Regions from separate parts of the Streptosporangium sp. NPDC049248 genome, predicted to be linked through region 1. Evidence: riboswitches for the same ligand, from Rfam matches in the RefSeq annotation. Region 1 holds a riboswitch; each other region holds the start of a gene.

Region 1 (5,875 bases):
GGATGTCGCCGACCTCGCCCAGGCTCCGTTCGACCGGCTGTCCGGCGGCGAGAAGCAGCGCGTCCTCATCGCCCGCGCCCTGGCGCAACAAGCAGGGACGATGGTGCTGGACGAACCGACCAACCACCTCGACCTGCGCCACCAACTGGATGCCCTCCAGTTGGTGCGGCGGCTCGGCGTGACCGCCGTCGTCGCGCTGCACGACCTCAACCTGGCCGCGGCGTTCTGCGACCGGATCTGCGTCATGGACACCGGCCGCCTGATCGCCGCGGGCCCGCCCGCCCGGGTGCTCACCACGGCACTGCTGGCCGCGGTCTACCGGGTCGAGGCCGAGGTCACCCTGCACCCCCGCACCGGCGTCCCGCAGATCAGCGTGCTTCCAGGAGACCTGACACGACCCGACTGCGGCCCGGGGCCGTGGTGATGTGCACGGGCCGGGCCAGCCTGGTCAGGGCGGATTCGCGCAATGAACCTGGGCATCAGCGGGCTACAGAGTAGGTGCATAACGGCACAGCAGAGTCATGCCAAGGGCGACCTGGGCGGGTTCCAGCGTAGTCTTGCCGTCCTCGATGTCCCACAACCCGTTCTGCAGGATACGGCCAAGCGTCCACCCGGTCGCCCGCTGCCGGTCCAGGCCGAGCACCTCGGTGAGGAGGTCGAAGCGGCGGAGGACCGTGCGGGTCACGTCGCCGGTCGCCACCACCGCCTCTTCCCATCGGCTGTCCAGCGCCGGCCACAGGTCGAACCCGGGGTCGCCGGCCAGCGGTTCGGGGTCGATGGCCAGCCATGGTTCCCGTTGCCCGGCGAGGATGTTGTCGTAGTGCAGGTCCCAGTACAGCAGGCGGTCACCGGGTTCGCCGATCAATTCGGCCACGGCGGACGCGCAGGCGCGTACCAGTTGTTGCTCGGCCGGGTCACGCAACGCCGACACAGCGCGTGGAACCTGGTCCAGCATGGCGGCGGCGATGTCGGCCAGGCGCCGCAGACCAGGTGGGGCGGGCACCGCGACCAGGCGCGCCATCAGTTCGGCGAGGATCCGCATGGCGGCATCGTCGTCAGCCACCGACGACAGCGGCCGGGCTGCGTCCAGTCGTTCCAGCAACATGGTGCCGGTGTGCGGGTCGTGGTCGAGCAGGCGCACCACGCCGTTGCCGTCCCATGCCCGCAGACCAAGCGCGGCGCCGACGTTGTCTTCGCTTGCCTGCTGGAATTTCAGCACCGCGGGCGCACCATCTGCGCGGATCACCGGCAGCACGAGCGAGGCCTGGCCGTGTGCTGCGGGGCCGTCCGGCCGCAGTGTCCAGTGGTCCAGGAAGTCCGCGGCCAGTCGGGGCAATTCGGCGATCCAGGCACGGCCGGACGCATTGTCCTTGCCGTACGCCGCGGCGAACGCGTCGGGGACGTCGACGGGGATCGGCGTGCTCATGTCGGGTATCTCCTTCGTGGGTTTCGGGGTGTTCGGGATACGAAAGGTCCTGGGGGTGCCCGGCTTCTGGGCCCTCCACTCGGGGCGCCGTCACCAAAGGGCTGCGAAACGCCCTCTGAAGCAGTCCGTGCAGGATTTACCGGCTCAGTCATGTGCTACCCGGTGTTAGGGAAGCGTTCCAGAAGCGGATACGGCCATCGGGCTTCGCGTGCCGCGTTCGCGGTCGCCCTCGGTTGTGAGTTGCGCCACGTCCACCGCCTGGTCTACTCCGAAGGCATCGCGCTCGACGACCCGGGAGCCGCCGTGCCCATCGGCCTTGGCTGCCGCATCTGTGAGCGGCGCGACTGCGTGCAGCGAGCGCGTCCCCCGGCCGGGGGACGGCTGTCGATCGACGAGAACCGCCGCACCCACGTTCCTTATCCGGTCGTCAGCCGGGAGGCCGGCATCGACGGTTGACGGCGGCGAGACGGTGGCGGGAACGGCGTGCAAGAGATGCGGGCGCCTTTCATCCCAGGGCGGCCCGCAGGACATCGGGTGCCTCCACCAGGGACGGGCCGTACCAGGTCAGATGCCGGCCGCTGACCAGCGCGGCCGGTGTCCCGGGGAAGAACCCGGGACCGTCCTCGGCGGTGAACCGGTAAGGCTCGTCAGGCAGGACGACGAGGTCGGCGCCCGCCGCCAGCAGGTCGGGCAGGGCGACCTTCGGGTAGCGCTCCGGGTGGCCGGAGTAGAGGTTGCCGACACCGATCCTGCTCAGGAGGTCACCGGCGAAGGTGTCACGTCCGAGGACCATCCAGGGTTTGCGCCAGATGGGGATCACCGCCCGCCGTACACCGGGGAGCGGCGGAGCCGACCATGCCCGTTCCGCGGCGGCGAGCCAGCCCGGCTCGGGAAGAGCGCAGGCCACCGTGAGCGTCCGGCGCAGGGAGGCGAAGGCCTCCTCCAGTGTGCGGATCCTCGTCACCCACACCGCCAGCCCGGCCGACCGCAGCGCCTCTAGGTCGACAAGGCGGTTCTCCTCCTCGTTGGCCAACACCAGGTCCGGCTCAAGGGCGGCGATCGTGGCCAGGTCGGGGTTCTTGGTGCCGCCGATCCGCCGCACCGGCAACGGCGCGGGATGGGTGCACCAGTCGGTCGCGCCGACCAGCAGGTGCGGGGCGGTCTCGGCGAGCGACTCGGTGAGCGAGGGGACGAGGGACACCACGCGGCGTACGGCACCACGCGTTCCAACGGAAGTGCCGAGGTCGTCAAGCATCGTCGATGTCCCTTCCGGTGGGGCCGGTCACAGCCTCGACGCGGGCGGCCAGGGCATTCAGTACCTCACCGTGCTGGGCGGGCACACTGATCTCCAACAACAGGTGGCCTCCGGTGGCGGTCAGAGTGAAGGTGAAGAACGAGCAGCACAACGTCTCTCGTAGGGCCGGTTGCGCCGCCCAGGCAGCCACCGATGGCACGGAATCCAGCCTCAGCCGCAACCTGACCGGGCAGGGCCGTCAGCGCGGAGGATCCTCCGGCGCCGGGACGTTTCCGGGCTCGCGAGCGCGTACCGATGCCATGCGTGTTCGCTCCATCCTCGTGGACAACACGGATCAACCCGCGGCCGGTATCCTGACTCCCGGATCAGCGCGCCATCCGGCCTTCCCGGCTTTCGCCAGTGGCTGTCGATGTTGCGATGACGCACTTCCCGGTCACAGTGGCGGGACCGCGCTGGATTCACACCAGCTTCCCTGCACCGCGGGCCTTGTCCACGAACATATAGTTGGACGTCCTAGTAAGTCCAGTGCGGCACCCGCCATCAGGCCCAGAACGATCACCCGGCCCCCGGCCCGCCCGTACGGCGCGAGCGCATTCCGGCCCCTGTCGCCCGGGGAGCCGAATGCGCCTAGGCTGGACCCGCAGTCGGTTCGCCCTGCCCGCCAGGCAGGCGCGTCGTAAGAGGGAACCCGGTGCGGCAACACTCGCCTGCTTGGCTCGCGAGCTCGCCAATTCCGGGACTGCCCCGCAGCGGTGAGTGGGAACGACCGCCGTCAAACGCACTGGGTCCGAGTACCGGACCGGGGAAGCGACGGCCAGTAGATGCCCGGGCGAAATCCCGGGCGTGCCCGCGAGTCCGAAGACCTGCCACTGCCCGCGTGCGACCACGCACGCGGTGACTTCGGTGACCTCGAGGGCGGGTCGGCGGTACGAGCGGGCATCAGATCAAGGTGCTCGCCGCTCAGCCGTTCCTTCGCGCCCCTGAGAGCACCGGGGTCCTTCCATGACTCGCGAAGGAGAGTTTCGTGGCTGAGACTTCCGCCACCCCCGCATCAATCGCCACCGTCCACGGCTATCCACGCCAGGGACCCGACCGCGAGCTGAAGAAGGCGATCGAGAGCTACTGGGCGGGCCGCGTCACCGCCGATGAACTGAACGACACCGCGGCCCGGCTGCGCCGCGACAACTGGCGCCACCTGACCGGCGCCGGCGTGCGAGAGATCCCCACCGGCGACTTCTCGCTGTACGACCATGTGCTGGACACCACCGTCATGGTCGGCGCCATCCCTGAGCGTCACCGGGCCGCCGTCGAGGCCGACGCCCTGGACGGCTACTTCGCCATGGCGCGCGGCACCCAGGACGTCGCTCCGCTGGAGATGACCAAGTGGTTCGACACCAACTACCACTACCTGGTGCCGGAACTGGGGCCCGACACCGTCTTCACCGCAGATCCGGCCAAGCAGGTCGGCGAGCTGCGTGAGGCTCTCACACAGGGGCACAGCCCGCGTCCGGTGCTGGTCGGCCCGGTGACCTACCTGCTGCTGGCCAAGCCCGCGCCCGGCGTGGACCCCGGCTTCGACCCGATCACCCTGATGGATCGGCTGCTGCCGGTCTACATACAGGTACTCGCCGCCCTGCGCGCGGCGGGCGCCGAGTGGGTGCAGCTGGACGAACCCGCCCTGGTGCAGGACCGCGATCGGGCCGTGCTGAACGCTACGGCCCGCGCCTACCGGGAGCTCGGCTCCCTGACCTACCGGCCGAAGATTCTGGTCGCCAGTTACTTCGACCGGCTGGGGGAGGCGCTGCCGGTTCTGGCCGGGGCGCCGATCGAGGGGCTGGGCCTGGACTTCACCGGCTCGGCCGCGGCGAACCTGAACGACCTGGCCAAGGTGGGCGGGGTTGTCGGCAAGCGTCTGATCGCGGGCGTCGTGGACGGCCGCAACGTGTGGATCAACGACCTGGAAAGGTCGTTGTCCACCCTGGCCACCCTGCTCGGCCTGACCGACCGGGTGGACGTGGCGGCCTCCTGCTCGTTGCTGCACGTCCCGCTGGATGTCGCGCTCGAGCACGGAGTGGATCCGCAGGTCGGCCGCTGGCTCGCCTTCGCCAGACAGAAGACGGCCGAGATCGTCACCCTGGCCAGGGCACTGAGCGAGGGCACCGGCGCCATCGCCGGGCAACTGGCCGCCAACCGGGCCGATCTCGCCTCACGGGCGGCCTCGGCGCTCACCCACGACGCCGCCGTACGGGCCCGCGCCGCCGCGGTCACCTCCGCCGACACGCGCCGCGCCCAGCCGTACGCCGAGCGGGCCGCCGCCCAGCGTGCCCGGCTGAACCTGCCGCAGCTGCCGACGACCACCATCGGCTCCTTCCCGCAGACCGCCGAGCTGCGGACGGCCCGCGCCGACCTGCGCGCCGGACGCATCGACGCCGCCGCCTACGACGAGCGGATCGCCGCCGAGATCCGCTCGGTCCTGGCCTTCCAGGAGGAGGCGGGCATCGACGTCCTGGTGCACGGTGAGCCCGAGCGCAACGACATGGTCCAGTACTTCGCCGAGCAGCTCAACGGATACCTGGCCACGCAGCATGGCTGGGTGCAGTCCTACGGCACCCGCTACGTGCGGCCGCCGATCCTCGCCGGAGACGTCTCCCGCCCCGAGCCCATGACCCTGCGCTGGACCCGCTACGCCCAGTCCCAGACGACGCGTCCCGTCAAGGGCATGCTCACCGGTCCGGTTACCATGCTGGCCTGGTCCTTCGTCCGCGACGACCAGCCCCTGGCCGAAACCGCCCGCCAGGTGGCGCTGGCCCTGCGTGATGAGGTCACCGACCTGGAGGCAGCCGGCACCACCGTCATCCAGGTCGACGAGCCCGCCCTGCGCGAGACCCTGCCACTGCGTGCCGCAGACAGGCCCGGCTACCTGGCCTGGGCAGGCGAGGCCTTCCGGCTCACCACCGGCGGGGTGCGGGCCGACACCCAGATCCACACTCACATGTGCTACGCCGAGTTCGGTGAGATCCTGGCCGCCATCGACGACCTGGACGCCGACGTGATCAGTCTGGAGGCCGCGCGCTCCCACATGCAGGTGGCCCACGAGCTGGCCGGGGCGGGGTATCCCAGAGAGGTCGGCCCGGGTGTCTACGACATCCACTCCCCGCGCGTCCCCGATGCCGGGGAGATCGCGTCCCTGTTGC
Region 2 (5,875 bases), on a different contig from region 1:
CGGCAGGCCGCACATCCGGGCCATGATGATCGAGATGACGGCGACCGCAACCGTGACCGTGCCTGATCAACGGGCTGAAGCGCCGTCCCGCAGGTTGGACAGCCGCCATCAACCATTCGGTGGATTACGGAGATCCGGCGGAGCGGGGATTCTCGAAACATGGCAGTCATCGAGATCAACGGCTTGCAGAAGAGCTACAGAACACACAAGGCGCTGGACAGCGTCACCCTGACGGTCGAGCGAGGCGAGATCTTCGGCATCCTCGGCCCCAACGGAGCCGGCAAGACCACCGTGGTGGAGTGCGCGTCCGGACTGCGCAAGCCCGACGGCGGCACCCTGCGCGTGCTCGGCATGGACCCGCGGACCCGGCGACATGAGCTGCTCCAGCGCATCGGCGCCCAACTGCAGGAAGCCGCCCTGCCCGACGCCATCAAGGTCGGCGAGGCACTGCGGATGTACGCCTCCTTCTACGACAAGCCTGCCGACTGGCGCGCACTGATGCAGGAATGGGGACTGGCCGAGAAGAAGCGCGCCCGCTTCGCGGGTCTGTCCGGCGGCTGGAAGCAGCGCCTGTTCATCGCGCTGGCCCTGGTCGGCAACCCCGAGGTCGTCTTCCTCGACGAGCTGACCACCGGCCTGGACCCCGCTGCCCGCCGGCTGACCTGGGGACTGATCCGCGACATGCGCGACCGCGGCGTCACCGTCGTGCTGGTCACCCACTTCATGGACGAGGCGGAGGCCCTCTGCGACCGCATCGCCGTAATCGACCAGGGGCGTGTCGTTCACGAGGGCAGCCCCGGCGAGCTCATCGACAGAAGTCACGCCGGCTCCCTTGAGGACGCCTACTTCACACTCATCGAGAGGACCGTGTGATGAAGGGACTCGGCAACGTCATCGCGATCGAACTCAAACTGGCCGTGCGCGATCCGATGGCCGCCTTCTTCGCACTGGCCTTCCCCGCGGTCATCCTGTGGGTGAAGATGCGCAACGGCGGCACACTGCCCGGCGGGCTGCCTGTCATCGACGCCGTCGTCCCGATGCTCAGCGTCTTCGTCGTCGGCCTGGCCTCCCTGGTCGTCCTGCCGGCCACCCTGGCCCAGTACCGCGAACGCCACGTGCTCAAGCGGCTGCGCGCCACCCCGGCCTCTTCCACCATGATCTTCGGCGCCCAGTGGGCCGCGCACATGCTGCTGGCCGTACTCGGCACCGCTCTGCTCACCGTCATCGGCCTGGCCGCCTACGGCCTGAGCGGGCCGGCCAACCTTGCCGACGTCGTCCTCGCCTGGGTCCTCGGCGCCCTCAGCCTCGGTTCCATCGGGCTGCTCATCGGCGCCCTGGTGCCCAGCGGCCGCGCCGCCACGGTGATCGGCCTGGCCGTCTTCTTCCCCATGGTCTTCGTCTCCGGCGCCATGAGCGCCCGCGAGACACTGCCGGAGTCGATGCGCTCCATCGGCGACCTGACCCCCATGGCACCCGCCGTCCAAGCCATCCGCGCCGGCTGGGAAGGCCACCCCGTCTCTCCGCTCACCCTCGCCGTCATGGCCGCGATCTTCATCGTCGCCGGCGGGGCCGCGCTGAAGGCGTTCCGCTGGTGACAGGCACCGAACCCGACGTCTCGCGATGGGACCGCGCCTGGCCGGTCCTGCCGTACCTCTTCATCCTGCTACCGACGGTCTTCGCCCTGCTGCGGGACTGGAGGCTGGACGTGCTGGTCCTGGCGGTGTTCGTCGGAGCCTGGCACTGGTTCATGGTCTCCTCGCGATTCAGCCGGATCGAGCGGCCGGCGGTGGCGATCGTCTACTTCATCGTGATGCTCGCCTTCATCGCGGTGCTGGTCAGGATCGACTCGCTGTTCACGGTGGCCGGTCTGGGCGCGTTCGTCCAGTCCTTCGCCCTGCTGCGCGGGTGGATGGCCTACCTGGGGGTGGCCGCCACAGCCGCCGTGCTGGTCGGCGTCCGCCCCGATCCCCGGCCGCCGAGCGAGATGGTCTTCTCCTTCCTGCTCGCCGTCCTGATCACCTCGACCGTCGGCCTGTTCATCCAGACCATCTCGGAGCAGAGCCGGCAGCGCCAGGAAATGATCGCGCAGCTGAAGGCCGCCGGCACCGAACTGGTCGAGCTGGCGGAGGAGAAGGCGAGACTGCAGGCGCAACTGCTGACCAGCGCCCGCGAGGCGGGCGTGCTCGGCGAGCGCCAGCGGATGGCCAGGGAGATCCACGACACGATCGCCCAAGGGCTGACCGCCATCCTCACCCAGCTCGAAGTCGCCGAGAACGTCATTGAGAACGTGCCTGCCGCCCGCTCCAGACTGAACACCGTACGCACGCTGGCCAGGGACAGTCTCAACGAGGCCCGCCGGTCGGTTCTGGCGATGCGCCCTGCTCCGCTGGAGGAGGCCCAGCTCTCGGCCGCCCTCGAGGACGTCGCGGCCACCTGGTCACAGACGACCGGCATGCCGGTTCCGGTGTCGGTCACCGGCGAGGCCAGACCGCTGCACGCCGAAGTGGAGACGACCCTGCTGCGAGTGGCTCAGGAGGCGCTGGCCAACGTCGGCAAGCACGCCTCTGCCAGCAGGGTCGCCGTTACCCTGTCCTACATGGAGGATGTGGTGGTGCTCGACGTGCGCGACGACGGATCCGGGTTCGACCCCCAGACGGTGAACCTGTCGGTCGCGGGCGGATTCGGGCTCATCGCGATGCGTCAGCGGGTCACCCGGCTGGCCGGTGACTTCGAGATCGAGACCGCTCCCGGCCAGGGAACGGGCGTCTCCGCCACGGTGCCCGCCATCCCCGCCGACCCCGGAAACGTGTGAGGCATGCCGATTCGTATCATCGTCGTGGACGATCACCCGGTCGTCCGCGACGGGCTACGCGAGATCTTCTCCACCGATGAGGCCTTCGAGGTCGTCGGCGAGGCGGCCGACGGGCCGGAGGCTCTCGCCCTGGCGCGGCTGACCGACCCCGATCTCGTGCTCATGGACCTGCGGATGCCGAAGATGAGCGGCACCGAGCTGATCCGCCGGCTGCGCGAGCAGAAACCGGGCATCAACGTGCTGGTCCTGACCACGTTCGACAACGACGCGGACGTGCTGCCCGCCATCGAGCAGGGCGCCACCGGCTACCTGCTCAAGGACACCCCGCGTGTCGAGCTGCTCCGCGCCGCGCAGGCGGCCGCCCGCGGCGAGACGGTGCTGTCCCCCGCCGTGGCCGGGCTGCTCACGCGGAAGGTACGCGCCCCCGAGCGGCAGACGCTGAGCCGGCGGGAGCTCGAAGTGCTCGGGCTGATCGCCCGCGGCGCCACCAATCGCGAGGTCGCCGCGAAGCTGTTCATCACCGAGGCGACGGTCAAGACACACCTGCTGCACATCTTCGCCAAACTCGGGGTGAAGGACCGGGCCGCCGCGGTGGCGGCGGCCTACGAGACCGGGCTGCTCAAGCGGGCTTCAGAGACCTGATCAAGGGCGCCCGGTGCGCCGGTCCTGAGTACCGGTGTCACCATGTGAGCCGTGTCCTGCTGCAGGCGGCCCGCGCGGTGCGTTCCGCCGGAGAGATGGGGGACACCAGACTGGAGCGGCGTCCGCGGTGCCGTGACAGATCACCCCACATTGACGGCCCGCTCTAAAAAAGGTTACATTGCGGACGATTTCGCGGTGGTCCGAGGGAAGTCCGGTGAGAAGCCGGTGCGGTCGCGCCACTGTATCCGGAACGTGAGTTCCGGGAGCCAGGTTACTTGGCCGCCGCGTCCTCACATGTCGGGACGCGTCATCCCCAAGGAGGCTACTCATGCGTGAGCTGTCCGTTTCTCAGCCCGTTCCCCTTTCCCACCTGGCCCGCTGGCTCGTGGCGGTTCCGCTGCTCCTGCTGGTGGCCTACCTGGTCACCTTCGACCAGGGGGTGGTGTCGCAGGCGGGCGACTATCTGCACGAACTCATGCACGACGGGCGCCACCTGCTCGGCGTTCCCTGCCACTAGACGCGCGCCGTGATACGTACCCTGCTGCTCCGCGGCCTGCTCGTCGGGCTGGTCGCCGGGCTGATCGCCGCCGCGTTCGCCTACCTGCTGGGCGAGCCGAACATCGACCAGGCCATCGCGCTCGAAGAGGCCGCCTCCCACGCCCAGAGCGAGGCCGGGCACTCCCACGGGGAGGAGGCACTGGTCAGCCGGTCCGGCCAGCGGGCCGGGCTCTTCCTCGCCCTGGCCCTGTACGGCATGTCCGTGGGGGGTGTCTTCTCCCTCGTCTTCGCCGGGCTGCGCGGCCGGATCGGCCCCCGCTCCGACGCGGTGCTGGCCGCGACGATGGCCGCCACGGCGTTCGTCGCGCTCGTGCTGGTGCCGTTCGTCAAGTACCCGGCCAACCCGCCCGCCGTCGGTGACCCGGACACCATCGGCAGCCGGACCGTGCTCTACCTGGTCCTGGTCGCCATCGGCCTGCTGTCCGTGGCGGTGGGCGTGGCCTGCGCCCGCAAGGTGCCGGCCAGGCCCTGGCTCGCCGGCGTGGCCGGTTTCCTGGTCCCCGTGATCGTCACCCTGCTCGTGCTGCCGACGGTCAACGAGGTGCCCGACGGCTTCCCCGCCCAGCTGCTGTGGGACTTCCGCGTCTCCTCCCTCGGCACCCAACTCGTGCTCTGGTCGGCCATCGGCGTCCTGTACGGCATCGCCGTGCAGCGCGTCGTTCGCCGTGACGCGCTCGCGGCGGCCCCGAACTGAATATTCGGCGGGCCGGACACGTCAACAGGATCTCGCAGAAAGAAACCTCGTGATCGGTGCCTATCCGTTCAGCGCCGTCGTCGGCCTCGACGACCTCAAGCTCGCGCTGATCCTCAACGCGGTCTCGCCACGGGTGGGCGGTGTGCTGGTCCGGGGGGAGAAGGGGACCGCCAAGTCCACGATCGTCCGCGCGCTCGCCGCACAGCTCCCCGGGGTCAAGGTGATCGCCGGCTGCCGCTTCTCCTGCGACCCGGCCGAACCGGATCCGGCCTGCCCCGACGGCCCGCACGGTACGGGCGAGAGCGGTCAGGAGCGTCCGGCCGCGCTGGTGGAGTTGCCCGTCGGCGCGTCGGAGGACCGGCTGGTCGGCGCGCTCGACATCGAGCGCGCGCTCACCGAGGGGGTCCGGGCGTTCGAGCCTGGCCTGCTCGCCGCCGCGCATCGAGGTGTCCTCTACGTCGACGAGGTCAACCTGCTGCACGACCACCTGGTGGACCTGCTGCTCGACGCCGCCGCGCTCGGCACCTGCTTCGTCGAGCGCGAATCGGTCTCGGTACGGCACGCGGCGCGGTTCCTGCTGGTCGGCACGATGAACCCGGAGGAGGGCGAGCTGCGGCCACAGCTCCTGGACCGTTTCGGGCTGACCGTCGAGGTGCGGGCGTCCAGGAATCCGGACGAGCGGGCCGAGGTGGTACGGCGCCGGCTGGCCTTCGACGCCGATCCCGCCTCCTTCGCCGCCGGGTGGGCGGAACAGGAGGCGGCCCTGGCGCGGCGGATCGCCGAGGCCAGGGAGCGGGTCACCAAGGTCGTGCTGCCGGACGCCCGGCTGCGCCAGATCGCGGCGGTGTGCGCCGCCTTCGAGGTGGACGGGCTCCGGGCCGATCTGGTCACGGCCAATGCGGCCGTCGCGCACGCGGCCTGGCGCGGCGGCGCCGAGGTCACGGCCGAGGACGTGCGCGCGGCGGCCCGTCTCTCGCTGCCGCACCGCCGCCGCCGGGACCCGTTCGACGCGCCGGGCCTCGACGAGTCACGGCTCGACGACCTGCTGGCGGAACACGGCGGCGACGAGCCGGACGGTCCGGACGGCGGCCCGGACGGCGGCCCGGGCCGCGGTCCGGGCGGCTCCGGCGGTCCGGGTGATTCGGACGGTCCCGAGGGATCCGCGGACT
Region 3 (5,875 bases), on a different contig from region 1:
GAGGTCGACCATGCCGCAGGCGTGCACCATGCGGACCGCGACCTGTGCGACGCCCGGCGGCATGCCGCCGAGGTCCGTCTCCGCGCGGATGGTGGCGAAGGAGCGGCGGTAGATCTCCGCTCCGTCCCTGATGTAGTCGATCACTTTCCCTCTCTGGTCGCCGCCACCGCGGCGCTCGTCTGCTCGGCGTCGGCGAACGTACGGCTCACGCCGTCCGCCTCGACGCGGTATCCGTCTCCGGTCGCGACCACGTCCACGACCTGGCCGCGCGGGCGTCCGCATCGCCGCTCGCAGCCCGACCAGTGCACGGGAAGCGCACGGGTGCGGCTCCGCGGGGGGCGGACGCCGTCAGGACCGCCCGCACCGGACTCGGAGCCGGTGCCGCCGTTCGCGTGCACACCCGCGTGGACGTCGGCGTGGACGTCGGCGAGGGCCTTCGCGCATCCGGGCCGGCCGACGCAGGCGGTCAGGCCCAGCCACGGTGACGCCGGGTCGCCGACCAGGCCCGCGTCCGCGAGCGCCGCCCGCCGGCCGTCGACCTCCCGCGGCGGCAGGTCGGGGACGACGATCGTCCGCCACGGCGTCACCCGGACCTCTCCCCCGCCGTGCTCGGCCGCCCGGGCGAGCGCCTCCAGCTGGGCCGCCGTGAGCCGCCCGAGCGCGGCGAGAACGGTGAGGGCCGATCTTCCGTCACGCTGTGCGATGACCCCGACCGTGCCTCCCCCCGCCGTCCGCGCCCGTCGTACGGCGGGGGCGGACAGCCGGAGAGCCGGCTCCGTCCCGAGAACGCGGGCCGAGACCCGTCCTGGACCGTCGGTCAGCTCGGCGAGCCGCCACGCGCCCGACCCCTGCTCGGCGCGCTCGGCCAGGAACGCCTCGGCGACCGCGAGCATGCCGGTGACGGCGGAGGAGACGGGTGCGCGCAGCCCCCGGTCGGCACCGGCGAGCAGCAGCGCCACCTCGGAGACGTCGTCCACCGAGGCGTCCACCGGTTCGACCGGCAGCAGTGTGACGTCCGCGCCGAGGGCCGCCATGTCGCCCGAGCCGTCGTCGAGCGCGAAGAGGAACCGGCCGGGCAGGTCGGCGAGCACGGGCCGGGCGCGGAGTTCCCCGTCCAGCCGGGACACGAGCGGACGGACGTCGAGCAGGCTCGCGGGTGCCCGCCCGGCCAGGGGTGAGGCCACGATGTTGCGTACCAGCTCATGCGTGGCCGACGGCAGCAGCCCGGCGGCGGCCAGCCGCACGGCGAGGTCGGATGCCGGGGAAGGCCGCCGAGCGTCGTCCGGAACGCGCGCGTCGCCGGGTGCCGGACGCACGGCGGGAAGGGGCTCGCCGTCCTGCGGCGGGAGGCCGCGCACCTGGAGGTTCGCCCGGGAGGTCAGCTCGATCACGCCGGATCCGAGCTCCCGGGCGGCGGCGGCGACCACGCGGAGCTGACCCGCCGTGAGCGCCCCGCCGGGAATCCTGATCCGTGCCAGGCCGCCGTCGGCCGCGGCGTGCACCTGGAGCGCTCCGGGACACGCGTCGGCCCGGTTTCTTCCGGGAGGGTCGGTTATTGACACGCAGTGGATGGTAGCTCCCATTTCTTTACGGATGTCCGCCTGGCATAGTGTGACCTAGGCGACGGCGCAGGGAGGAAGCCGGTGTGAAACCGGCGCGGTCCCGCCACTGTAACCGGGGAGCGAACCCCACCGAAGGCCACGGTCCGGTAACGGACGGGAAGGCCGGGGTGAGCGTTGATCCGGGAGCCAGGAGACTCCTGCCGTCGCGATGACGACGACCCGGGGCGAGGACCCCGAGGGAGGACTTCCGCATGCGTTCCGTGCCGCCCACCCCACGATCGGCCGCACCGCCCGCGCCACCCGCCGTCCTGCTGCTGTCGACCTCCGACACCGACCTGCTCAGCGCGCGGACGAGCGGCGCGAACTACCGGCTCGGCAACCCGGCGCGGCTGTCCGCCGAGGACCTGCCCGCGCTGACCGAGGGCACGGACCTCGTGGTCGTGCGGCTGCTCGGCGGCCGGCGGGCATGGCAGGACGGGCTGGACGCGCTGCTCGCCGACCGGCGGCCCGTCGTGATCCTCGGTGGCGAACAGGCCCCCGACGCCGAGCTGATGGAGCTGTCCACGGTGCCCGGCGGGGTCTGCGCCGAGGCGCACGCCTACCTCGCGCACGGCGGTCCGGCGAACCTGGCCCAGTTGCACGCCTTCCTCTCCGACACGGCGCTGCTCACCGGGTACGGCTTCGCACCGCCCGCGCCCACCCCGGGCTGGGGCCCCCTCGAACGTGTCGCGCGACGCACCGAGGGCCCCGTCATCGGAGTGCTCTACTACCGCGCGCACCACGTCGCGGGCAACACCGCCTTCGTCGAGACGCTCTGCCTGGCCATCGAGGAGGCGGGCGGCCAGGCCCTGCCCGTCTACTGCGGTTCCCTGCGCAGCGCCGAGCCCGGCCTGTTCGACACGCTCCGGGCCGCGGACGCCCTGGTGGTCACCGTGCTCGCCGCCGGGGGCACCCGTCCGGCGACCGCCTCGGCGGGCGGGGACGACTCCGCGTGGGACGTCGGCGCGCTCGCCGAGCTGGACGTGCCGATCCTGCAGGGCCTCTGCCTGACCACGGGAAGGGACGCCTGGCGGGAGAACGACGACGGCCTGTCCCCGCTCGACGCGGCCTCCCAGGTGGCGATCCCCGAGTTCGACGGGCGGATCATCACCGTGCCGTTCTCCTTCAAGGAGGTCGACGACGAGGGTCTGACCGTGTACGTGGCCGATCCCGAGCGGGCCTCGCGGGTGGCCGGCATCGCGGTACGGCACGGTCTGCTCCGGCACGTCAGGGCACCGGAACGGCGGATCGCGGTGATGCTGTCGGCGTACCCGACCAAGCACTCCAGGATCGGCAACGCGGTCGGCCTGGACACACCGGCCAGCGTGGTCAGGCTGCTCACGGCCATGACGGAGGCCGGGTACGACCTCGGAGACGGTTTCCCCGGCGTGGCGGAACTGGACGGCGACGCGCTTATCCACGCGCTGATCGCGGCGGGCGGCCAGGACCGGAACTGGCTCACCGAGGAGCAACTGGCCGCGAACCCGGTGCGGATCCCGGCCGCGCGCTACCGGGCGTGGTTCGAGACGCTGCCCGAGGACCTGCGGCACGGCGTCGAGGCGCACTGGGGGCCGCCGCCGGGCGAGTCGTTCGTCGACCGGAGCCGCGATCCGGACGGCGAGATCGTGCTGGCCGCGCTGCGCGCGGGCAACCTCGTGGTGATGGTCCAGCCGCCGCGCGGCTTCGGGGAGAACCCGGTCGCCATCTACCACGACCCCGACCTGCCGCCGAGCCACCACTACCTGGCCGCCTACCGGTGGCTGGCCGACGACTTCGGCGCGCACGCGATCGTGCACGTCGGCAAGCACGGCAACCTGGAGTGGCTGCCCGGCAAGTCGGCGGGGATGTCGGCCTCCTGCGGCCCCGACGCGGCGCTCGGTGACCTGCCGCTGGTCTACCCGTTCCTGGTCAACGACCCCGGTGAGGGCACGCAGGCCAAGCGGCGGGCGCACGCCGTACTGGTCGACCATCTGGTGCCGCCGATGGCCCGTGCGGAGACCTACGGCGACATCGCCCGGCTGGAGCAGCTGCTGGACGAGCACGCCTCGATCGCGGCCATGGACCCGGCCAAGCTGCCCGCCGTCCGGGCGCAGATCTGGACGCTGATCCAGGCCGCCAGGCTCGACCACGACCTGGGCGTCGACGACCGGCCGCAGGACAGCGGGTTCGACGACTTCCTGCTGCACGTCGACGGATGGCTCTGCGAGGTCAAGGACGTCCAGATCCGTGACGGCCTGCACGTGCTCGGCGACGCCCCCGAGGGGAAGGCCCGCGTCGACCTCGTGCTGGCCATGCTCCGCGCCCGCCAGATCTGGGCCGGTCAGGAGGCACTCCCCGGCCTGCGTGAGGCCCTCGGCCTGGCCGAGGACGGCGGCGCCGCGAGGGTGAGCGTGGACGAGGCCGAGTCGCTGGCCCGCGCCCTCGTCGAGGGCATGGAGGAGCGCGGCTGGGATCCGTTCGCCGTCTCCCCCGTCACCGCGTCCGTCCTGGCCGGCGGGGGTGACCGCGGCTCCGGGGTCCTGGCCGCCGTGGAGAAGGTGCTCGGGTTCGCGGCCGGGGAGATCGTGCCCCGGCTCGCCAGGACCACGGACGAGATCGGCGCGGTGCTGCACGCGCTCGACGGCGGTTACGTCCCCGCCGGGCCGAGCGGGTCACCGCTGCGCGGGCTGGTCAACGTGCTGCCGACCGGGCGGAACTTCTACTCCGTCGATCCCCGGGCGGTGCCCAGCAGGCTGGCGTGGGAGACCGGGCAGGCCATGGCCGACTCCCTGCTGGAGCGGTACCGCTCCGACACCGGTGAGTGGCCGCGCTCCGTCGGGCTGTCGGTCTGGGGCACCAGTGCCATGCGCACGGCGGGCGACGACGTGGCGGAGGTGCTCGCGCTGCTCGGCGTGCGGCCGGTCTGGGATGAGGCGTCCCGCCGGGTCAGCGGCCTCGAACCGGTCCCGCTCGCCGAACTCGGCCGGCCCAGGATCGACGTGACCGTCCGGATCAGCGGGTTCTTCAGGGACGCCTTCCCGCACGTCGTCACCATGCTGGACGACGCGGTACGGCTGGTCGCGGGCCTCGCGGAGACCGCCGAGGAGAACTACGTGCGGGCGCACGCCGACGCCGACCTGGCCGCGCACGGCGACGAGCGGCGGGCCACCCTGCGGATCTTCGGCTCCCGGCCGGGTGCCTACGGTGCGGGCCTGCTGCCGCTGATGGAGAGCGGGAACTGGCGCGACGACGCCGACCTGGCCGAGGTGTACGCGGTCTGGGGCGGCTTCGCCTACGGCCGCGACCTCGACGGGGCACCGGCCCGGCAGGACATGGAGAGCGCCTACCGGCGGATCGCGGTGGCCGCGAAGAACGTCGACACCCGCGAGCACGACATCGCCGACTCCGACGACTACTTCCAGTACCACGGCGGGATGATCGCCACCGTGCGGGCGCTCACCGGCCGGGCGCCCGCCGCGTACGTGGGCGACAGCACCCGCCCGGACGCGGTGCGGACCAGGACCCTGCACGAGGAGACCGCGCGGGTCTTCCGTGCCCGGGTGGTCAACCCCAACTGGCTGGCGGCGATGCGCAGGCACGGGTACAAGGGCGCGTTCGAGCTGGCCGCCACCGTGGACTACCTGTTCGGCTACGACGCCACGACGGGCGTGCTGGCCGACTGGATGTACGACAGGCTGGCCGCCGTCTACGTCCTGGACCCGGAGAACCGGGCGTTCATGGCCGCCTCGAACCCGTGGGCGCTGCACGGCATCGCCGAGCGGCTGCTCGAGGCGGCCGACCGGAAGATGTGGGAGCACCCCGACCCCGAGATCATGGCGGCCCTGCGGGAGGCGTACCTCACCGTCGAGGGCGACCTGGAGGACCGCTGACCCGCCCCGGGGTGGGGGCGGGTCAGCCGATGGCCGCGACCAGGCGTTCGGCCAGCTCGGGGCTGCCGGCCCAGTGCAGGTGCAGGTAGGAGGCGGCCAGCAGGGGCTCGGCGAAACCGTCGGCCGCGCCCCTCCAGCGGAACAGCGGCGGCGTCGCGTGCCCGGGATCGGTGGCCGTGCGGTGGAACTCGTGGCCCCGGTAGCGCTCGCCCTCGCGGGTGAGCACGGACTTGGCGGTCGCCACCGCGTCGCGGTAGCCCAGCGTGAGCCCGCCGGTCATCGTCGCGGTGATGTCGAGCCTTCCGCACATGGGATGGCCGTCCAGCTCGCGCGCCAGGTAGAGCAGCCCGGCGCACTCGGCGACGATCGGGCCGTCGAAGGCGGCCACCCGGCGGCGAAGCGGCT
Region 4 (5,875 bases), on a different contig from region 1:
GGGCCTGAAGATGCGCAAGGTCAAAGGCAGGGTGGCCGACCTGGCGGCGGTCGTGCCCGCGAGGTTCAAGGGTGGGCTGGGCATCGGCCACACCCGCTGGGCCACCCACGGCGCGCCCAGCGACGTCAACGCCCATCCTCATCTGTCCGGTGACGAGCGCATCGCCGTCGTGCACAACGGCATCATCGAGAACGCCGACGAGCTGCGCGCCAAGCTGGAGGCCGACGGCGCGATCTTCCTGTCGGAGACCGACACCGAGGTGCTCTCGCACCTGATCGCTCGTACGGTCAAGGAGTCCGACTCCTTGGAGGAGGCCGTCAGGACGGCGCTCAAGCGGGTCGTCGGCACGTACGGCATCGCGGTGATCGACTCCGAGCGCCCCGGCGAGGTGGTGGTGGCCCGCAACGGGAGCCCGATCGTGCTGGGCATCGGGGAGAAGGAGATGTTCGCCGCCTCCGACGTCGCCGCGCTGGTCCGCTACACCCGCCAGGTGGTCCACCTGGAGGACGGCGAGATCGCCGTGCTCAAGGCGGACGGGTTCAACACCTTCGCCAGCGACGCGCGGGAGACGGCCAAGGAGACGCTGACCGTCGACTGGGAGGCGGGGCACTACGACACGGGCGGTTATGAGCACTACCTGCTCAAGGAGATCTCCGAGCAGCCCGACACCGTGGCCAGGACGCTTCGCGGGCGTCTGGACGACCGCTTCCACATCGCCCACCTGGGCGGCCTCAACATGGACGCGCGGGAGACCCGCTCGTTCCGCCGGGTGAAGATCATCGGCTGTGGTTCCGCGTACTACTCGGGCCAGATCGGTGCGCAGCTCATCGAGGAGCTGGCGCGCATCCCGGCCGACGCGGAGCCGGCCAGCGAGTTCCGCTACCGCAGCCCGGTGGTGGAGGCGGACACCCTGTACGTGGCGATCAGCCAGTCGGGGGAGACCTACGACACCCTCGCCGCCGTCCAGGAGCTCAAGCGCAAGGGCGGCCGGGTGCTCGGCATCGTCAACACCGTGGGCAGCGCGATCGCCCGCGAGTGTGACGGCGGCGTGTACCTGCACGCGGGTCCCGAGGTCTCGGTGGCGAGCACGAAGGCGTTCACCTCGACCGCCGTGGCCTTCGCGCTGCTCGCGCTGCACCTCGGCCGGGTGCGGGACCTGTCTCCCGCCGACGGCCGCCGGATCTGCGAGGGCCTGCGGAGGCTGCCGGACCAGATCAAGGAGATCCTGGCGCTGGAGCCGCAGCTCCAGGAACTGGCGAAGAAGTACGCCGAGGCGCCGAGCATGATGTTCGTGGGCCGGGTCCGAGGATATCCGGTGGCACGCGAGGGCGCACAGAAGCTCAAGGAGATCTCCTACGTGCACGCCGAGGCGTACCCGGCCAGCGAGCTCAAGCACGGGCCGCTGGCGCTGATCGGCCCGGACATGCCGACCGTGGCGATCGTTCCCGACGACGAGCTGCTGGACAAGAACCTCACCACGCTGGGTGAGATCCGCGCCCGGGGCGGCCGGGTGCTCATGGTCGGTCACCGCGCGGTGGACCCCAAGCTGGCCGATGACTGCGTCGTGGTGCCCAGGAACGAGATCGAGCTGGACCCGATCCTGCTGTCGATCCCGCTTCAGCTCTTCGCCTACCACGCCGCCGTGGCGCTGGGGCGGGACGTCGACAAGCCCCGCAACCTGGCCAAGAGCGTCACGGTGGAGTGAGAGGGCTCCCGGGGCGGCCGCCGACGGTGGTCGCCCCGGCCGGGGGCGCGGCGACCCCCGGTCTGTGACAGATAGTGATAAAGCGGTAACCTATGGTATAGGGGGTTCTTGGGGGAAGGGGCGCTTATGCGCCGTAGGAGGTTTTTCGCGCTGGTCGCGGGTGCCGTGGTCGTCGCGGGCTGCGACCTGAACGGCGACTCCGCCGGCTCGGCCGTGGGCCGCCTGAGCATCCTCGAACCCACCGCCGACGGCCACGGCTGGGACGGGATCGCGGGCAGGCTCGCCTCCGTCCTGGTCCTGTCGGGGCTGGCACGCTCCGCCATGGCCGTCGAGCGGCCGGGGCCCCTGGGTTCCGTCCCGCGTGACGCGTTCGGCGCCGTGCGCGGTTCGTTCGCGCGCGAGGGCAGGCTGCTCGTCGCCGCGATGCCGATGGTGACGGCCGCGGAGATCGCCAACACCGCCGCGGTGGTGGACGCCGCCACCCCCCTCGCCCGCCTGGTCGGCGACTGGACGGTCCTGGTCGTCCCCTCGGACTCCCGGCTGCGCACCTTCGAGGACTTCGCCGCGGAGCTGCGCCGCACCCCGGCGGCGCTGACGGTCGGCGGCCGGCCGGAGGGCGGTTCCGACCACGTGCTCTACGGCATGATCGGCAAGTGCCTCGGGGTGGACACCCGGTTGCTGGAGTACGCGGGGTTCCACGGTGCCGAGGACGCGGCCGAGGCGCTCCAGGTCGGACGGGTCGCGGCCCTGCTGGGGTCGGCCCGCGCCCTGCGACCCGAGATCGCCGCGGGCCGCCTGCGTCCCCTGGTGGTCTCCTCGGGCAGCCGGCTCGACGGGATCGACGCGCCGACGCTCCTGGAGGTCGAGGTCCGGCTGGAGTACAGCGACTGGTGCGGCCTGCTGGGACCCAAGGGCATGGGCCAGGCGGACCGGGACGCCGCGATCGCCCTGTGTGACAGGATCGACGCCGCGCCGCGCTGGCGCGCCCTGTGCGCGGCCAATGGATGGAGCCGGGTCTACCTCAGCGGTGACGACTTCCGTCAGTGGCTCTTCACCGAGACGGCCCGCACCCGCGGGGTGCTCCACGAGCTCGGACTGCTGAAGTCTTCCGACACAACTTGTTGGGGTAGTTGCGTCAGACGCCCCTAGATGTAGGATCCTGCTCGTTGCTGGTTCGCCCCGGGAGGGGCGAGGCAAGAGGGAACCCGGTGAGATTCCGGGACTGCCCCGCAGCGGTGAACGGGAACGAAAGCCGTCATGTGAGCACTGGGTGAGCCATGCCCGGGAAGCGACGGCCGGTAGGCACGCGCAGGGCGCCCGTGAGTCCGAAGACCTGCCGGTGACGTGATTGTCCAGGGCCTCGTGGGAGGGCCCGCGGAACGAGGCGGTCCGGCGTGTCCGGGATCGCTCGCGGACGCGTGCCCCTCCGGCGGAGCCACAGGGGGAAGTTCGAGCGAGCGAGGGACACCACGTGACACAGGTATTGGCGGAGACGGCGGCGGAGAGCGCGGGGAACGCGCCGGTCGATCGCAGGCAGGCCATCGACGAGGCCGCCGCCCGAGTGATCACCGACCCCGAGAACTCCAAAGTCGCCGCCGCGCTGCTGGCCGAGCTGATCGCCGACGAGGCCGCCGAGCACGGCGTCCGCGACTTCTCCGAGTCGGTCGCCGCGACGCACGAGGCGGGGTTGATCGCCGACGGGCTCGCGGAGTTCGTGGCCGCCCACGCCGGGGTCCTGGACGCGCTCATCGAGCCGGACGCCGACGCCAGATTCGAGTACTTCGGGCTGCGTACCGTCTACGACCGCTACCTGCTGCGTCACCCGCGCACCCGCAAGGTGCTGGAGCGCCCGCAGCACTTCTTCCTCCGGGTGGCCTGCGGCCTGTCCGAGACCGTCGAGGAGGCCGCCGAGCTGTACGCGCTCATGGCCACCCTGTCCTACCTGCCCAGCTCGCCCACGCTGTTCAACTCCGGCTCGCGCAGACCCCAGCTCTCCTCGTGCTTCCTGCTCGACTCGCCCCGCGACGAGCTGGAGGCCATCTACGAGCGCTACGGGCAGGTCGCGCGGCTGTCGAAGTACGCCGGGGGCATCGGGATCGCCTGGAGCCGGATCCGCTCGCGGGGCTCGCTGATCCGCGGTACCAACGGCCATTCCAACGGCATCGTGCCCTGGCTGCGCACCCTGGACGCGAGCGTCGCCGCGGTCAACCAGGGCGGCCGCCGCAAGGGCGCGGCCTGCGTCTACCTGGAGCCCTGGCACGCCGACGTCGAGGAGTTCCTCGAACTGCGCGACAACACCGGCGAGGAGGCCCGCCGCACGCACAACCTGAACCTGGCCAACTGGATCCCCGACGAGTTCATGCGCCGGGTCGAGGCCGACGGCGTGTGGTCGCTGTTCGACCCCAAGGAGGTCCCGCACCTCACCGACCTGTACGGCGCCGCGTTCGACGACGCCTACCGGGCCGCCGAGGCCGAGGGCCGGTTCACCGCGCAGCTCCCCGCCCGCACCCTGTACGGCCGGATGATGCGCACGCTCGCGCAGACCGGCAACGGCTGGATGACCTTCAAGGACGCGGCCAACCGGACCTCCAACCAGACGGCCAGGCCCCAGAACGTCATCCATCTGTCGAACCTCTGCACCGAGATCCTTGAGGTCACCAGCGACGCCGAGACCGCGGTCTGCAACCTCGGCTCGATCAACCTGGCCGCCCACCTGTCTCCGGGCTCCGAAGAGGGGATCGACTGGGCGCGGCTGCGTGCGACGGTCCGCACCGCCGTGCGGTTTCTCGACCGCACCATCGACCTGGGCTTCTACCCGACCCCCGAGGCGAGGGCCGCCAACCAGAAGTGGCGTCCGATCGGGCTCGGCCTGATGGGCCTGGCCGACGTGCTGTTCGCGCTGCGGCTGCCCTTCGACTCGCCGCGCGCGCTGGAGCTGTCCACCCGGATCTCCGAGGAGATCGCGCTCGCCGCCTACCGGACCTCCTCGGACCTGGCCGTCGAGCGTGGCCGCCATCCCTCGTACGAGGAGACCAGGGCCGCCGCCGGGGTGCTCCACCCCGACCACTACGGGGCCGCGACGTCGGCCGCGTGGACGGAGCTTCGGGAGCGGATCGCCGGAACGGGGCTGCGTAACTCGCTGATGATCGCGATCGCGCCCACGGCCACGATCGCCTCCATCGCCGGTTGCTACGAGTGCATCGAGCCGCAGGTCTCCAACATCTTCAAGCGCGAGACCCTCTCGGGTGAGTTCCTCCAGGTCAACCGCTATCTCGTCGCCGACCTGCGGGCCCGGGGGCTGTGGACCTCGCGGATCCGTGACGCGATCAAGCGCGCCGACGGCTCCGTCCAGGACATTCCCGAGATCCCCGCCGACCTGAGGCTGCTCTACCGGACCGCCTGGGAGCTGCCGCAGAAGGCGCTGATCGACCTGGCCGCCGCGCGCACCCCGTACATCGACCAGTCGCAGTCGCTGAACCTGTTCATGGCCACGCCGACCATCGGCAAGCTCTCCTCGATGTACGCCTACGCCTGGAAGGCGGGCCTGAAGACCACCTACTACCTGCGCTCGCGCCCGGCCACCCGGATCGCGCAGGCCACCGTGGCGGCACCGGCGGCCGGGGAGGTCCCCGTCCTCGACCCCGAGGCCGTCGCCTGCTCCCTGGAGAACCCCGAGTACTGCGACGCCTGCCAGTAGACCTGCCGGCGGCCCGTCCAAGGGCACCCCGTCCCTCCCAGCCACCCCTCGGCCACCCCGAAAGGCGTTCTCCCGATGTTGCTCGACCCCGGCATGGATCTCACCCTGCGGCCGATGCGCTACCCCGAGTTCTACGAGCGCTACCGGGCCGCGATCCGCAACACCTGGACCGTCGAGGAGGTGGATCTCGCCTCCGACCTGGCGGACCTGGCGAGGATGACCTCCGATGAGCGTCACCTGATCAACCGCCTCGTGGCGTTCTTCGCCACCGGCGACTCGATCGTGGCCAACAACCTCGTCCTCAACCTCTACCAGCACCTCAACGCCCCCGAGGCGCGCCTCTATCTCAGCAGGCAGCTGTTCGAGGAGGCGGTGCACGTCCAGTTCTACCTGACCCTGCTGGACACCTACCTGCCCGACCCCGACGAGCGGGTCAAGGCGTTCGCCGCGGTCGAGCACATCCCCTCGATCCG

Evidence for each region. A riboswitch is a leader RNA that binds a small molecule or an ion and turns the genes downstream of it on or off. The one in region 1 is predicted to bind cobalamin.
Region 2: linked by a shared signal. The riboswitch ahead of AB0K21_RS13145 (CbtB domain-containing protein) and the one ahead of metE (5-methyltetrahydropteroyltriglutamate--homocysteine S-methyltransferase) in region 1 are both predicted to bind cobalamin.
Region 3: linked by a shared signal. The riboswitch ahead of cobN (cobaltochelatase subunit CobN) and the one ahead of metE (5-methyltetrahydropteroyltriglutamate--homocysteine S-methyltransferase) in region 1 are both predicted to bind cobalamin.
Region 4: linked by a shared signal. The riboswitch ahead of AB0K21_RS04835 (ribonucleoside-diphosphate reductase subunit alpha) and the one ahead of metE (5-methyltetrahydropteroyltriglutamate--homocysteine S-methyltransferase) in region 1 are both predicted to bind cobalamin.

Annotation. Positions count from the first base shown of each region.
Region 1 is NZ_JBFAQY010000011.1:28,560-34,434, forward strand. Features, by position in the region: gene AB0K21_RS21150 (ABC transporter ATP-binding protein) at 1-424, shown strand, start outside; gene AB0K21_RS21155 (aminoglycoside phosphotransferase family protein) at 488-1,426, opposite strand; gene AB0K21_RS21160 (short-chain fatty acyl-CoA regulator family protein) at 1,577-1,882, shown strand; gene AB0K21_RS21165 (helical backbone metal receptor) at 1,932-2,681, opposite strand; gene AB0K21_RS21170 (hypothetical protein) at 2,674-2,880, opposite strand; cobalamin riboswitch at 3,007-3,178, opposite strand; cobalamin riboswitch at 3,359-3,546, shown strand; gene metE (5-methyltetrahydropteroyltriglutamate--homocysteine S-methyltransferase) at 3,706-5,875, shown strand, end outside.
Region 2 is NZ_JBFAQY010000005.1:329,499-335,373, forward strand. Features, by position in the region: gene AB0K21_RS13125 (ABC transporter ATP-binding protein) at 160-873, shown strand; gene AB0K21_RS13130 (ABC transporter permease) at 873-1,595, shown strand; gene AB0K21_RS13135 (sensor histidine kinase) at 1,592-2,812, shown strand; gene AB0K21_RS13140 (response regulator transcription factor) at 2,816-3,454, shown strand; cobalamin riboswitch at 3,620-3,752, shown strand; gene AB0K21_RS13145 (CbtB domain-containing protein) at 3,783-3,971, shown strand; gene AB0K21_RS13150 (CbtA family protein) at 3,981-4,706, shown strand; gene AB0K21_RS13155 (putative cobaltochelatase) at 4,756-5,875, shown strand, end outside.
Region 3 is NZ_JBFAQY010000005.1:337,873-343,747, reverse strand. Features, by position in the region: gene AB0K21_RS13180 (precorrin-8X methylmutase) at 1-144, opposite strand, end outside; gene AB0K21_RS13175 (precorrin-3B synthase) at 141-1,562, opposite strand; cobalamin riboswitch at 1,578-1,782, shown strand; gene cobN (cobaltochelatase subunit CobN) at 1,814-5,470, shown strand; gene AB0K21_RS13165 (cobyrinate a,c-diamide synthase) at 5,493-5,875, opposite strand, start outside.
Region 4 is NZ_JBFAQY010000002.1:194,279-200,153, reverse strand. Features, by position in the region: gene glmS (glutamine--fructose-6-phosphate transaminase (isomerizing)) at 1-1,705, shown strand, start outside; gene AB0K21_RS04840 (tripartite tricarboxylate transporter substrate-binding protein) at 1,832-2,854, shown strand; cobalamin riboswitch at 2,859-3,061, shown strand; gene AB0K21_RS04835 (ribonucleoside-diphosphate reductase subunit alpha) at 3,177-5,402, shown strand; gene AB0K21_RS04830 (ribonucleotide-diphosphate reductase subunit beta) at 5,478-5,875, shown strand, end outside.